DNA from 2 places in the Spirosoma luteolum genome. Region 1 is predicted to be linked to the other one. Evidence: riboswitches for the same ligand, from Rfam matches in the RefSeq annotation. Region 1 holds a riboswitch; the other holds the start of a gene.
What was found. Region 1 has a riboswitch for thiamine pyrophosphate ahead of thiS (sulfur carrier protein ThiS). Riboswitches for the same ligand answer to the same signal wherever they lie in the genome.
Positions count from the first base shown of each region.

Region 2: it holds a riboswitch for thiamine pyrophosphate, as region 1 does, so the genes downstream of both, ACYVAC_RS16890 (TonB-dependent receptor) here and thiS (sulfur carrier protein ThiS) in region 1, are expected to answer to the same signal.

Region 1 is NZ_BAAGZE010000006.1:313,013-320,236, reverse strand. Features, by position in the region: gene ACYVAC_RS11925 (FKBP-type peptidyl-prolyl cis-trans isomerase) at 31-501, opposite strand; gene ACYVAC_RS11920 (adenosylcobinamide-GDP ribazoletransferase) at 610-1,392, opposite strand; gene cobT (nicotinate-nucleotide--dimethylbenzimidazole phosphoribosyltransferase) at 1,479-2,477, opposite strand; gene ACYVAC_RS11910 (DUF421 domain-containing protein) at 2,600-3,094, shown strand; gene ACYVAC_RS11905 (autorepressor SdpR family transcription factor) at 3,218-3,532, shown strand; gene ACYVAC_RS11900 (SdpI family protein) at 3,548-4,213, shown strand; gene ACYVAC_RS11895 (alpha/beta hydrolase family protein) at 4,262-5,251, shown strand; TPP riboswitch at 5,354-5,451, shown strand; gene thiS (sulfur carrier protein ThiS) at 5,545-5,748, shown strand; gene thiC (phosphomethylpyrimidine synthase ThiC) at 5,751-7,224, shown strand, end outside.
Region 2 is NZ_BAAGZE010000018.1:78,501-85,724, reverse strand. Features, by position in the region: gene ettA (energy-dependent translational throttle protein EttA) at 1-118, opposite strand, end outside; gene ACYVAC_RS16925 (DUF349 domain-containing protein) at 192-1,469, shown strand; gene ACYVAC_RS16920 (hypothetical protein) at 1,536-1,805, shown strand; gene serS (serine--tRNA ligase) at 1,802-3,091, opposite strand; gene ACYVAC_RS16910 (aspartate kinase) at 3,136-4,467, opposite strand; gene ribH (6,7-dimethyl-8-ribityllumazine synthase) at 4,591-5,091, opposite strand; gene ACYVAC_RS16900 (tetratricopeptide repeat protein) at 5,166-5,861, opposite strand; gene ACYVAC_RS16895 (DUF4926 domain-containing protein) at 5,952-6,176, opposite strand; TPP riboswitch at 6,256-6,354, shown strand; gene ACYVAC_RS16890 (TonB-dependent receptor) at 6,416-7,224, shown strand, end outside.

The DNA of each region.
Region 1 (7,224 bases):
GTACGGACGGGACCCGTCTGAATCCGTTGCTTAGTGGTGAGCGCCACCGGGGCCATGAACGTGGCCATGGGCCAGCTCGTCGGCCGTAGCCTCGCGCACGTCGACTACTTCGACATCGAAGTGCAGGTTCTGATCGGCCAGGGGATGGTTGGCATCGACCGTAACTGTCTCGGGGGTTACGTTGGTAACCGTAATCAGCTCGCCTTCGTTGGTTTCGAACTGCATGCCCACTTCAACTTTCTGTCCGCCAAAGGCCCGGATGGGGACTTCTTCGACCAGTGCCGGATTCCGGACGCCATAACCTTTTTCGGGGGCTACGTCGATTTTGGTTTTATCGCCTTTCGACCGGCCTTCCAGCCCTTCTTCCATGCCGGGAATCAGGTTGCCTTCGCCATGAAGATAGTACAGCGGCTCACGGCCTTCGCTCGAATCGAGCACGTTGCCCGAATCATCGGTCAGGGTGTAGTGGATGGCTGCTACTTTGTGTTTTGTGATTTGCATAACGATCGGCTCTGCCGGTTGATGTACGACAAAAGAACAACAGAAACGGGAAAATGATCGGCGATAGCCCGATAAATTCCGTGAAGGGGGCTAAGCCGTGCCCGGCCGTCAGACCGAAACCCAGAGCAGCGACACGAACGACAGGTAAATGACAACCTCGGTGAGCTGCTGGGTGGCCCCCAGGCAGTCGCCGGTATAGCCCGCGAGCCAGCGCCGGAAAAACCCGATCAGCCGCCCGCGCACCAGCGCCACCGGCAGCAGGAAGAGGCTATAGATCCAGAGCCCCGACACCACGATCAGCGCCACCAGCGGAGCCAGCCCGAACAGGGCGGCCACGGCCAGCTGTCCGCCCGTGATGCCCTGCGCAATGGGTTTGGCCTTGCTGTCGGCGTCTTCGCGGGCGTAGGGCAGCGCCCGGATCACCGATGCGGCCGTGAAGCGACTCAGGCTGTGCCCCACCACGTATTTAAGGGCGGCAGCCCAGCCAAAGGCTTCGACGGTCAGCATCGACTGCAGCGCAACCACCTTGACGGCCAGCAGCAGCCCCAGCCCGATGGTGCCGTAGGTACCCAGCCGGCTGTCTTTCATAATGGTCAGAATCTGCTCCTTCGACCAGCCGCCCCCGAACCCGTCGCAGACGTCGGCAAAGCCATCTTCGTGGAAAGCGCCCGTGGCCCAGACCGTAGCCGCCACGCTCAGCAGCACGGGCAGGTAGCCGGGTGGGAACAGTAGGGTGCCCAGCCAGTAGGTGCCGGCGCCGATGGCCCCCACGATCCAGCCGATAAGCGGAAAAAACTGGGTCGACCGGTTGAGTGCGTCGGCCGAGTGGTCGATCGATTTGGGCACCGGCAGGCGCGTATAAAACATCAGGGCGGTAAAAAACAAGCGCATAGCGAAGCAGAAAGGCGGCACTCGGCCACCGTGAACAGCAACGACTGGCCACAAACCAGTCGCCTAAAAATCCCCGGACCGGGGTACTAAACCCGCTGCAGCACGTCCATGTCGGCCATCTCGTTGAGCATGGCCACGGCCGCCGTAACGAGGGGGTAGGCCAGCGCACAGCCGGTGCCTTCGCCCAGCCGCATGCCCAGCCGGAGCAGGGGTGTGGCCTGCAGGTAGTCGAGCAGCAGCCGGTGCCCTGCTTCGTCGGACAGGTGGCAGAAAACACAGTGGTCGCGCACGGCGGGGTTGATCGCCAGGGCCACCAGCAGCGCCGACGTGGCAATGAACCCGTCGATCAGAATAACCATCCCGTTGTCGGCCGCCTGCAGCATACCGCCGGCCATGGCCGCCAGTTCGAGGCCACCCATAGCCGCCAGCACCGCCAGCGGGTCGGTCAGGTGCGCATACTGATCGGCGACCTCGTGCAGCAGCGCCTGCTTGCGGGCCAGGCCCGCGTCGTCGAGGCCGGTGCCCCGCCCGATGCACTGGTCCAGAGGCAGCCCCGTAAAGCGATGCATCAGCAGGGAGGCAGCCGAGGTATTGCCGATACCCATTTCGCCGAAGCCCACCACGTTGCAGTCGCGGTACTGAATGCCGTTGACCAGCGTCCGGCCGGCGTCGAGGGCAGCCGCGCACTCGTCGGCCGTCATGGCGGGCTCGTGGCGCATGTTGCGGGTGCCGGCGCGGACTTTAAACTTGACGAGTGTTTCGGTATTCTGCTCGAAGGTGCCGTCGACACCCACGTCGCAGACCAGCAGGGTAAGGCCGTTCTGGCGGCAGAACACGTTGATGGCGGCTCCCCCGGCCACGAAATTCTGCACCATGCCGTAGGTGATACTGGCCGGATAGGCGCTGATGCCTTCGGCAGCCAGACCGTGGTCGGCGGCAAAAACCAGCAGGTGGGGGTTGCGCAGGACCGGCGTTTCGGTTTGCTGAATGAGGGCCAGCTGGAGCGCCAGCGTTTCGAGCTGACCCAGAGCACCCAGGGGTTTTGTTTTGTTGTCGATGCGGTGACGTACGCGTTCTGTAAGCATAAGCAGGGCTGCCCGGACAGGGCCACCCGGTCGAAAAAATAGCGTGGCGGCCCAATGGCAGACGCAAAAGAAAACCCAACGCGCCGAAATCAGTTCACACCCCCAGATAAACGCGCCGAAAAATGGACAAACTACTGGGAGTGGATTGGGAAACGATGTTTGTACCGAGCAGCTCGGTGGCCGAAATGCTTATCCGGGGATCGCTGACCTACTGGTTCTGCTTTCTCTACATCCGGTTTTTCCGGCGCAGCTCGGGGCAGCTCATGATCAGTGATATTTTGCTTATCACGCTTATTTCCGACGCGGCCCAGAATGCCATGGCCGGCACCTACGAGTCGGTAACGGAAGGGGTGGTGCTGGTGGGTACGCTGGTAGGCTGGGATTATGCCCTCAACTGGCTGGGGTATCGATCGATGTTCGTTAACCGGATTAGCACGCCCGAGCCCGCCCTGCTGGTGCACAACGGGGTGCTGCAGCGCCAGACCATGAAGCGCGAACTGATTTCGGAGGAGGAACTGCTGGGGTTGCTGCGTATCAATGGTATCGACGACCCGGCCGACGTAAAAACCTGCTACCTCGAAGGCAGCGGCAGCGTCAGCGTGGTGCCTAAAAAGTAAGGGAGTAACGGGTGGGCGGCCGGCAGCAGACCGCCCACCCGCCGGCCGAACCGTTTGTATATAGTTAGATGATTGTCTAAATAACTAAACGAATATTTCATCCGTCAACCAATTCGGCCCGCTATGAACCTGCTTTTCAAGGCCCTGAACGATCCGACCCGCCGGGCCATCCTCGAGCTGCTGCGCGGGGGCGACCGCAATGCCGGCGATATTGCCGACTGTTTTGCCATGTCGAAACCCAGCATTTCGCACCACCTCGACCTGCTGAAACAGGCCGGCCTGGTCGACTCCCTCAAGCAGGGGCAGTTTGTGGTCTACACCCTCAATACCACCGTGCTCGACGAACTGCTGGGCTGGCTGCTGAGCCTGCAGCCATCAACCGCCCCGGTGCCTGCCCCCGAACCATCGACTACCAGCGCTCCATCCGAAACGATCTAAATCCCCCTGTCAACCATGAACAAGAAAACTAGTGCCGACGAATACCTGATGGCTATTCCCTGGATACTGTCGCTGACCTATATAGCCCTGGTGTGGCACCAGATACCCGATCGGCTCGCTACCCACTTCGATCTGACTGGCCAGCCCAATGGCTGGATGGGTAAGCCCGGCCTGCTGCTGACCTCGCTGGCGCTGGGTGTATTCGTGTACGGGTTGCTGCGCACAACTGCCCGCCCGTCGCTGCCTGCGGCAAAGCGGCACCTGCTCGATCGGTTGCGGTTTGTGGTCAATCTGTTTATGGCGGCCCTGCCGGCCGGACTGTTCTATATGGCTACCGGTACCGACCAACTGGCCACCGGCAACGTAACCATCATGGCCCTGACAGGGCTGTTTATTGCGGCCGTGGGCAACTACACCATTTCCATCAAACCGAATCCGTATGTGGGGGTGCGCACACCCTGGACCCTGCGCAGCGAGCGCGTCTGGATGCGGTCGAACCGGCTGGGTGGCCGGCTGATGGTAGCGGGGGGCCTGTTGAGCAGTGTGCTGGCCCTGCTGGTGCCGGCGCCCTACATGATCGGCGCGGTGGTGACTATGGTGCTTATAACGGCGCTCATTCCCGTGGTGTATTCCTACGTGTATTACCGGCAGGAGCAGGCCGGACAGCTAACCGACCAATAGCCAGTGCGATCAATCCGCTTTCCTGCCACCCGCCATTTTTTTATGCGTATGCGACCTGTTCTACCACTATTTATGCTGCTGCTGGGGCTATTGCCCGCGGCCAGTGCCCAGACCGAAGAGCCCATGTCGGCCCGCATCAGCGAACCGGCCGGCATCGACTTTACGCTCGATGGCACCCTTACGCTGCCGAACGGCACCAAAGGCCCCGTGCCGGTAGTGCTGCTCATTGCCGGCTCGGGCCCGACCGACCGCGATGGCAACAGCCCCGTACCCCTCGGTACGCTGGGTACGGTGAAGGGGGCTCCGTTCCGGATGCTGGCCGACAGCCTGGCACGGCTGGGGATTGCCGTGGCCCGCTACGACAAACGCTACGCCGGTGCCAAACAGCTGGCGGGCAGTGCGCGGCTGCCCATCAGGGATTTCCGGTTCGATTACTACGTCAGCGATGCGCTGGGCTTCATCCGGCAGCTGCAGGCCGACAGGCGCTTTTCGCGGGTCATCGTAGCCGGCCACAGCGAAGGGTCGCTCGTGGGTATGCTGGCGGCCAAACGGGCCGGGGTGCCGGCCTACATCTCGCTCTCGGGCGCGGGGCGCAGCATTGCCGAAGTACTGAAAACCCAGTATGGTGGGCTGCCCGAGGCCCAGCGGCAGCGCGTCTGGGCCGACCTCGATTCGCTGCGGGCGGGTCTGCCGGTGCGCCAGCCGGAGCCGGTGGCCATGGCCGTACTGCAACCGTCGACCCAGCCGCTGATGATGTCGTGGATGCGCTATGACCCGGCCGCCGAACTGCGGGGCTTCAGGGGAAAGGTGCTGCTGGTCAACGGTGAGCGCGACATGCAGGTGGGTGTCGATGAAGCGAAGGCCCTCAAAGCCGCCCGCCCCGACGCCCTGCTGCTGCTCTTTCCGGGCATGACCCATATGCTCAAAAACGTCGACGGTACCGACCAGCTGGCCAACCTGCAAACCTACGTCCGGCCCGATCTGCCGCTGACGCCCGGGCTGGCCACGGCCATGGCCCGCTTTATCAACGCCCGCTGACCGATCCCACGAAAAGCCCGACTGCGCTGCAGCGGGCTTTTTTGTGGCGTTTACTTTTTTGGCGTTCTAAAAAACGGTTACCTTTACCGCTGCTTACTTCAAGCCAGACTTTAGGGGTGTTCGCTTTCGGGCGGGCTGAGATGATACCCTTTGAACCTGAACAGGATAATGCCTGCGAAGGGAAAAGTGATCCGGCTGACCAGCCTGTACCGGCGCGCCCCTGGCGTTTGTCGAGTCGGGTCGGCGCTGTTCTTCCCCTGCTGTTTGGCCTAACCAAAACCGGTTGCCAAACCATGCTCATTCAACTCAATTCACAACCCGTCGACTGTCCGCCCGCCGGCACCCTGCTGGCCCTGCTCGACAGTCTCGGTCTTGCCGACCGCAACGGCACGGCCGTGGCCTGCAACGACCGCATTGTGCCCCGCAGCCGCTGGGCACAGACCCAGCTGGCCGAAAACGATTCGATCACGCTTATTCAGGCCACGCAGGGAGGATAGCCATGAGCCAGTCATCGAAACCAACGCCCGTGGCTGAGCCCATCAGCCGCCAGCCACTGACCGGCTCGCGCAAAATCTACGTGCCCGGTCAGCTACACGCCATTCAGGTCGCCATGCGCGAAATCAGGGTTTCCGATACCGTGAGTCAGGTCGGCGGTCGTACGGTACGCACGCCCAACCCGCCCGTCACTGTCTACGACACCAGTGGCCCCTACACCGACCCGGACGTGACCATCGATCTCAAAAAAGGGTTGCCGCGCCTGCGCGAGGCCTGGATTCGCGACCGGGCCGACGTGGAAGAACTGCCCGGTCTGTCGTCGGCCTACGGGCAGCAGCGGCAGGCCGATCCGGGACTCGATGCGCTGCGGTTCGAGCACATCCGGCCGCCCCTGCGGGCGCGGGCCGGCCAGACCGTGACCCAGCTGCACTATGCCCGGCGCGGTATCATCACGCCCGAGATGGAGTATATCGCCATTCGCGAAAACCAGCGCATCGATGCCCTGCCGGCTACCGACCCGCTCCGGCAGCAGCACCCCGGCAACAGCTTCGGCGCCCATACGCCAGCCAACCGTATCACGCCCGAGTTTGTGCGGCAGGAGGTGGCCGCCGGGCGGGCCATTATCCCGGCCAACATCAACCACCCCGAAAGCGAGCCCATGATTATCGGGCGCAACTTCCTGGTCAAGATCAACACCAACATCGGCAACTCGGTGGTTACGTCGGGCATCGACGAAGAAGTCGAGAAAGCCGTGTGGAGCTGCCGGTGGGGGGGCGATACGCTGATGGATCTCTCGACGGGCAAAAACATTCACGAAACCCGCGAATGGATTATCCGCAACTGCCCCGTTCCGGTGGGTACCGTACCGATCTACCAGGCCCTCGAAAAAGTAAACGGAAAAGCCGAAAACCTGAGCTGGGAGCTGTTTCGCGACACGCTGATCGAGCAGGCCGAGCAGGGGGTCGATTATTTCACCATCCACGCGGGGGTGTTGCTGCGCTACATTCCGCTGACGGCCCGGCGCGTAACCGGCATCGTGTCGCGTGGGGGCAGCATCATGGCCAAGTGGTGCCTGGCCCATCACCGGGAAAACTTCCTCTATACGCATTTCGAGGAAATCTGCGCCATCATGAAGGCCTACGATGTGTCGTTTTCGCTGGGCGACGGGCTGCGCCCCGGCTCTATTGCCGACGCCAACGACGCGGCTCAGTTTGCCGAACTCGAAACGCTGGGCGAACTAACCAAGATCGCCTGGCAGCACGATGTGCAGGTCATGGTCGAAGGGCCCGGCCATGTGCCGATGCACCTCATCAAAGCCAACATGGAAAAGCAGCTGGCGCATTGCGACGAAGCGCCGTTCTATACGCTGGGGCCGCTCACCACCGACATCGCGCCGGGCTACGACCACATCACCTCGGCCATCGGGGCCGCCATGATCGGCTGGTACGGCACGGCCATGCTCTGTTACGTGACGCCCA
Region 2 (7,224 bases), on a different contig from region 1:
GAACTCCGATTTTAGCGCCGTAAAAAAAGGACAGGTAGATGTTCTTTAGGATTTGTCGGTTGGGCGGAATACTTTTACTGACGCCCGCCATCGAGAAAATTATGGTTTCCTGACTCATTAATTTCTAATAGATTTGTGTTGGCAACTACCCCAAAATTAACCCGCAGCGCAGCCTTAACCAAGAAACAAGAATGGAAAACGCTTCACTGGTAGATGAATACGGTTACGTCAAAGACGGAAAGGTATTTTTGAAAGGCTACCTGGAATACGAAGATCGCCAGATCGGCGAAGTCAAACGCACCGAGCAGGAAGCGCTCGATTATTTTAAGAATCGCTTCGTTATTGCCGAGAGTAAGGTAAGCCAGCTGGAGAAGGACATCGAGGAGGCTCAGAACAAAGGGTCGTATCTGACCAAGCTGGTACAGCTGCGCAAGAAACTCATCGGTTTCGATGCGCTGGGTGATTTTCCGCCCCTGCTCGAACGGCTCGATGCCCAGCAGGCTATTCTGGCCGACCTGATTACGGTTAACCAGCGCAAAAATCTCGAGATCAAGAAGGCACTCATCGCCGAAGCAGCCGCTCTGGTCGACAGTACCGAATGGCGCGAAACGGCCGATGCGCTGCAGGAGATCAAAAACAAGTGGATCAAGACGGGGCCGGTCGACAAAGCGGTCGAGCTGGAAGTTGTCAATGAATTCCAGGCGCTGCTCGATGGTTTCTTTACCCGTCGGCGCGAGTTCTTCAATGAACAGAACAAGATTATTCAGGAGCGGCTCGATAAATACGACGAGCTGATCCGGCTCGCGTTCCGGGCCAACCGCCTGGGTGATCTGGACGCAGCCTTTCAGGAAGTTCGCAAACTCAACAACGCCTGGAAACAGGTGGGCGAAGTTCCGATCAAGAAGAGCGGCAAACTCTACAAGCAGTTCAAGAAAGCGACTACTGCTTTCTACGCCAAATACAACGATGCTAAAGGTATCGTCATCGAGAAGAAAATCGATCCCCGCATCGAAGCCCAGATGAAAATGGCCGACGAGGCAGAAGCTCTCTCGCGGCAGCAGGACATCTTTGCGGCTGCCGAGCGCGCCAAGGTGCTGCTCAACAGCTGGAAAGAAATTCGGGTACCGTTCAAACTCCAGGACAAGTCGATCAACGACCGTTTCCGGGCTGCCTGCGACAAGATTTTCGAACTTAGCTACCTCGGCCGTGTGCTGGCGCGCAAGTATCCCGCTTTCGACCTCAAGAGCCAGAGCGAACAGATCCGGACCAAGATCCGGGAGATGGAGTACCTGGTGAAACGGGAGAAAAACGATTTGCAGTTTGCCCTGCAGGATGCCGAAGGCCTCGACCCCAACAACGATGCCGATAAGCAGATACTGAACAAGATCAACACCCAGAAGCGCAAGATTGCCATGAAGGAAGTGATTCTGCGCGAATTCCAGAAACAACTCGAAACGGTCGGCTACTAACCTACCCGACACACTACGCAAAAGGCGGATCGGCAACTACCGATCCGCCTTTTTTGTTAGTATAGTATGATTACGAAACCGCAACCAGCCAGCCCATCGGAAGCCGATTTTCGGGCGGCTATCATACCCGGCAAGTTTGTCCGGATCGAGTACCTGACCGATCTGAACGAGTTCATCAAGACCGATGTGCTCCTTAAAGCCCACCAGGTCGAGAACGGGGTAGACATCCTCGAACTGAGCACGGGCGAACGGGTTCCCCTCGACCGTGTCGTTAGCCTGAGCGGTCAGCTATCGCCCAATTTTCCCGGCTACGGCAACTACTCCTGCGACTGTTAGTCGAGTCGGTCGAAGCCGCAGTAGGGTACCAGCACCGCCGGAATCCGAATCCCGTCGGCCGTCTGGTTGTTTTCCAGAATCGACGCCAGAATGCGGGGCAGCGCCAGGGCCGAGCCATTGAGTGTATGCAGTAGCTGCATTTTGCCGTTGCTGTCTTTGGCCCGTAGTTTCAGGCGGTTGGCCTGGTAAGTTTCAAAGTTCGACACCGAACTTACCTCGAGCCAGCGCTGCTGCGCAGCCGACCAGACCTCCATATCATACGTGAGTGCCGACGTAAAGCCCATGTCGCCCCCGCATAGCCGCAGCACGCGGTAGGGGAGTTCGAGCTTCTGGAGCAGCCCCTGCACGTACAGACTCATTTCTTCGAGGGCCGCGTAGGAGTTCTCGGGCCGCTCGATCCGGACAATCTCGACTTTGTCGAACTGGTGGAGCCGGTTGAGCCCCCGCACGTGCGCCCCCCACGAACCCGCTTCGCGCCGGAAACAGGGCGTGTAACCCACATTCCGGACGGGCAACTGCTGCTCGGTCAGGATAACATCGCGGTACAGGTTGGTGATGGGCACCTCGGCTGTCGGAATCATGTACAGCTTCTCCTCGCCAATGTAGTACATCTGCCCTTCTTTGTCGGGCAGCTGCCCCGTTGCGTAGCCCGATTCTTCGTTGACGACGATTGGGGGCTGCACTTCCATGTAGCCCGCGGCCAGAGCCTCGTCGAGGAAGAAGTTGATGAGGGCCCGCTGAATCCGGGCGCCTTTGCCTTTGTACACGGGGAAACCCGCGCCGGTAATCTTGACGCCCAGTTCAAAATCGATCATCGGCCCACCATCACCGCCGTATTTTTTGATCAGCTCCCAGTGAGGCTGGGCACCCGCGTACAGTTCGGGCTTCGATCCGTGTTCAAGCACGACCTCATTGTCGTCGGCCGAGCGGCCTTCGGGCACGCTGCTGTGGGGCAGGTTCGGAATCGTGAACAGCAGACTGTTGAGTTGCTGCTCGATGGCGCGCAGTGCCTCTTCGGCCGCTTTCGAGCGGTTTTTCAACTCGGCCGTCTCGGCTTTGGCTGCGTTGGCCTCGGCCTGCTGACCGGCTTTCATGAGCGCCCCGATTTCTTTGGCTTTGGCGTTCGACTGCGCCAGCGTATCATCGAGTTCACGCTGGGTATCGCGCCGTTGCTGATCGAGTGTCAGCACCTGATCGATCACGTCGGCGGCATTGGCAAAATTGCGCTTGCGCAGCCCGGCCAGCGTTTGTTCCTTGTTATCGCGTATGAACGAAAGTTGAAGCATAATAGATCACAATAAAAGTCGGTTGACGTGCTTTACGGGCCGATTCAGGCCGTAAACAGGCCATTGTTCAAGGCATTCAGGGCATCGGCTTTGTATTTGCCGTGTACCAGCAGCGACAGGTTGCTTTCGGTACCCCCGTACGACACCATTCGGATAGGGATGTTTTTCATGGCGTTGAATACCCGCACCGCCACGCCTTCGTTGTCGGCACTGAAATTACCCACAATGCAGATAATGGTCTGGTCGTAGTCGGGTTCCTCGAGCGTGCAGAACTGGCTCAGTTCATCCGAAATTTCCTGCAGCCGCTCGGTATTGTCGATCGTTACCGACACCGATACTTCCGAGGTGGCCAGCATATCGACCGGCGTTTTGTATTTCTCGAAAATCTCGAAAATCCGGCGCAGAAAGCCATAGGCATTCAGCATACGGGTCGAGTGAATGTACAGCGCCGTAATGCCATCTTTGGCCGCTACTGCCTTGAATACCGGGCCACCCTGGCTGTTGCCTTCGGCAATGAGCGTGCCGGGAGCCGCCGGTTCCATGGTATTTTTCAGCCGTACCGGTACGCCAAACATCCGGGCGGGCGTAATGGTCGACGGATGCAGGATCTTAGCCCCGAAATAGGCCAGCTCGGCGGCTTCATCGAACGTGAGCTCGCGCACCGGAAACGTATTCTTTACAATGCGGGGGTCGTTGTTGTGCATGCCGTCGATGTCGGTCCAGATCTGGATTTCATCGGCTTTGATAGCCCCCCCGATCAGTGAGGCCGTATAGTCGGACCCTCCACGCTTGAGGTTGTCGACCTCGCCCCGCGGGTTGCGGCAGATAAAGCCCTGCGTCACTACAATCTGTTTGTCGGCATGGGGTTCGAGCATGGCGGCCAGCTGTGTCTGCGTAAACGCGATTTCGGGCTCGTTGTCGGCATCGATCCGCATAAAATCGAGCGCGGGCAGCAGTGTCGACGCTACGCCTTCTTCTACCAGGTAAGCCTGAAACAGCTGGGTGCTCAGCAGTTCACCCTCGGCCACCAGTTCTTTTTCCTGCTTCAGCGTGAACGGCTTGATGCGGCCCAGCGAGCGGATAAATGAAAACTCAGTGTCGATGATTTGCTGCCCGGCGACCCGACCGGCCTCTGTCTTATACAGCTCACCGATAAAGCTATCGTAGTGGGCTTTTAGGGCATCGATACGGCTGTTGGCATCGGCATCGTTGTTGGCTTTCAGCGATTCGCCAATGGCCAGCAACGCGTTGGTCGAACCCGAGAGCGCCGACAGCACAACGATTTTCCGAACATTATCTTCCGTGATCAGGGTGCGGATCGACTGCATGCGTTCGGGTTTGCCAACCGAAGTCCCGCCAAATTTCCAGACTTGCATTGTATGAAAGCGAAAGAGTGAATGAATGAAAGAGCGATTTTCTGGCCGATGGGCACAGCGAATGGGTAAACAGCGATACCTGACGCCTGAAGCAGCTTTATAGTCTGTTCCCCCGCCTGGGCATTACAACCGGCTATACACCTGTTTTTGCAGGCCCAGCATTTTGATGGCCGTGATGGCAGCCTCGTCGCCTTTGTTGCCGTGGATACCACCCGCCCGGTCCATGGCCTGCTGCTGGGTATTGGGTGTCAGTACGCCAAAGATGACCGGCTTACCGGTTTTGAGACTCACATTGGTGAGGCCCTGCGCCACGGCATGGTTGATGTAATCGTTATGCTTGGTTTCGCCCTGAATGACGCAGCCAATGGCAATAACGGCATCAATGTCATCGCGCTGGGCAAACCACTGCGACGCCAGCGTAAGCTCATAGCTGCCCGGCACATTACCCCGAATGATGTGATCGGCCTGGGCGCCGTGGGTCAGGAGGGTCTGGTAAGCGCCTTCGTATAAGGCTTCGGTCACCTCCGTGTTCCACTCGGAAACAAGAATCGCAAACCGGCGGTGACTGATGTCGGGCAGGTTGCCGGTGGTGAATTCGCTGAGATTTTTGAGTTCGGATGCCATGGAATAGAGAATAAAAAAAGGACAAAACCCCGATTGGCTTTGTCCTTCTGCAGTATTGATAGGTTCAGATACGCTTACGACTCGCCAACGGTAGCTTCCAGCATCGATTTATACTTGCGGGCACTGGCAGCCTCCGACGACTGACCATACTTTTCGATGATCTGTTCGTAGGTACTGATGGCTTTGTCGGTTTGTTTAGCCTGTTCGTAGGCAATCGCCAGCTTGTTGAGGTAGCCGGGCGTAAAGTATTTGTTAGGCTTGTAGTCGGCAGCCTTCTGGTAGTAGTCGGCGGCTTCGTCGAAGCTCTTTTTCTCCATGTAGGCATCGCCGATCAGGGCGTAGGCACGCGCCTGCACCAGCAGATCCGACGAGCTGAAGGCTTTCAGGTGGTCGATCGCTTCGTCGTACTTGCCCGATTTGAGCAAGCCCATACCAGCGTAGAACTCGGCCAGGTTGCCCGCGGGGGTCGAGCCATAGTTGTCGGCTACGGCCAGCAGACCGGGCGTTTTGCCATCACCGTTCAGCGCCTTTTTCAGCGAGTCGGTTTCAACCTGGTAGATCGAGGGAAAAAGTTCAGCCTGAGCCGTTTCGTCCTGGCTGCTGATATAATACCGATAGCCGAAGTAGCCAACGACCGCCAGTACGATAGCACCCACGATACCGAGCACGATGGTGCGGTTCTGCTGGAAATAATCGCCTACTTCTTCAAATTTGCCTTCTAGTGCATCTGGATCTTCAAGAAAATCCAATCCGCCATTCTTTTTGCTCATTTGCTTGCAATTTGGAGTGCAAAAGTAGGAATATTTGCCATCGCTGAAAAGCGTAAGGCTCAAAACTTTACGCAGGCGTTTTTTCGCAGACTACTCGGCCAAATCGCGGACGGCCATGACTTCTGAGGAACGAACACTCCGGATTTGGTGGGGGAGCAGCGTTTCGACGGCTACAGCCTCACCCGTCAGCGTGACAAACTCTACTTCAAAGGCTTTTCCTTCGTTGTATACGGTTAAAATAGTGCCGACATCGCCAGCTTTCAAACGGCCTCCTTCGCTGTCTTCCTGGAGTACCACAAGGTCAAATTCCTGCATACGCTACGCTACTGATTCTCGGTTGAAAACGTAAAAATACGGGTCTTGTTATGTTAATTTTAGCTTAACTTTGCCCCGCTAATCTTCTAAGGGGTGCCTTAATACAACGGGCTGAGATTATACCCATTGAACCTGATCCGGGTAATGCCGGCGAAGGGAACTGGACTAGAACTGTACATTTTACTGGTTTTACCTAAAGGTAGGTTTGGCCCCTTTGCCTATCGTCATGCTTTTTCGTGATGAAAAAAACGACGTTTGGGCGGTTTTCCGGCTGCCTGTTTTGTATCGCTGTGCTGCTCGGTCTGTCGGCCGGATCGGCGCTGGCTCAGTTAGCATTGTCGGGGGTCGTGCGCGATGCCGACGGGGGTGGACCCCTGCCCGGAGCGGCCATTACGGTAGAGGGCTCCTTCGCGGGCACGTTCGCCGATGCCTCCGGTGCGTTCCGGCTCACAAGTCTTAAAGCAACGCCTTTGTCCCTGCGCATTTCGCTGCTGGGCTATCAGACCCAAACCCTCACCGCCAACCCGGCCCAGAGTAGTGCGCTCACCATACAGCTTCAGAAAGCCGCTGTAGCGGTCGACGAGGTGGTCGTCAGCGCAACCCGCGCTAACCAGAAGTCGGCCATCGCCTATACCGACGTGACCCGGCGCGACCTCGACAAGCTGAACCTGGGTCAGGACATTCCGCAACTGCTCAACTTTACCCCCTCGATTGTCACTACCTCCGACGCAGGCGCCGGGGTGGGCTACACCGGCATCCGGATCCGGGGCTCCGACGCGACCCGCGTGAACGTGACGCTCAACGGGATTCCGTACAACGATGCAGAGTCGCAGGGGACATTTTTTGTCAACCTGCCTGATTTTGCCTCGTCGGTTAGCACGGTGCAGATTCAACGGGGCGTGGGCACATCGACCAACGGGGCCGGTGCTTTCGGTGCCTCCCTCAACATCCAGACTACCAAACTTGAAAGCAAGCCATACGCCGAGACTAATTTGTCGGCGGGTTCGTTCGGCACCCGCAAAGTCAACGTGCTGGCGGGTACGGGACT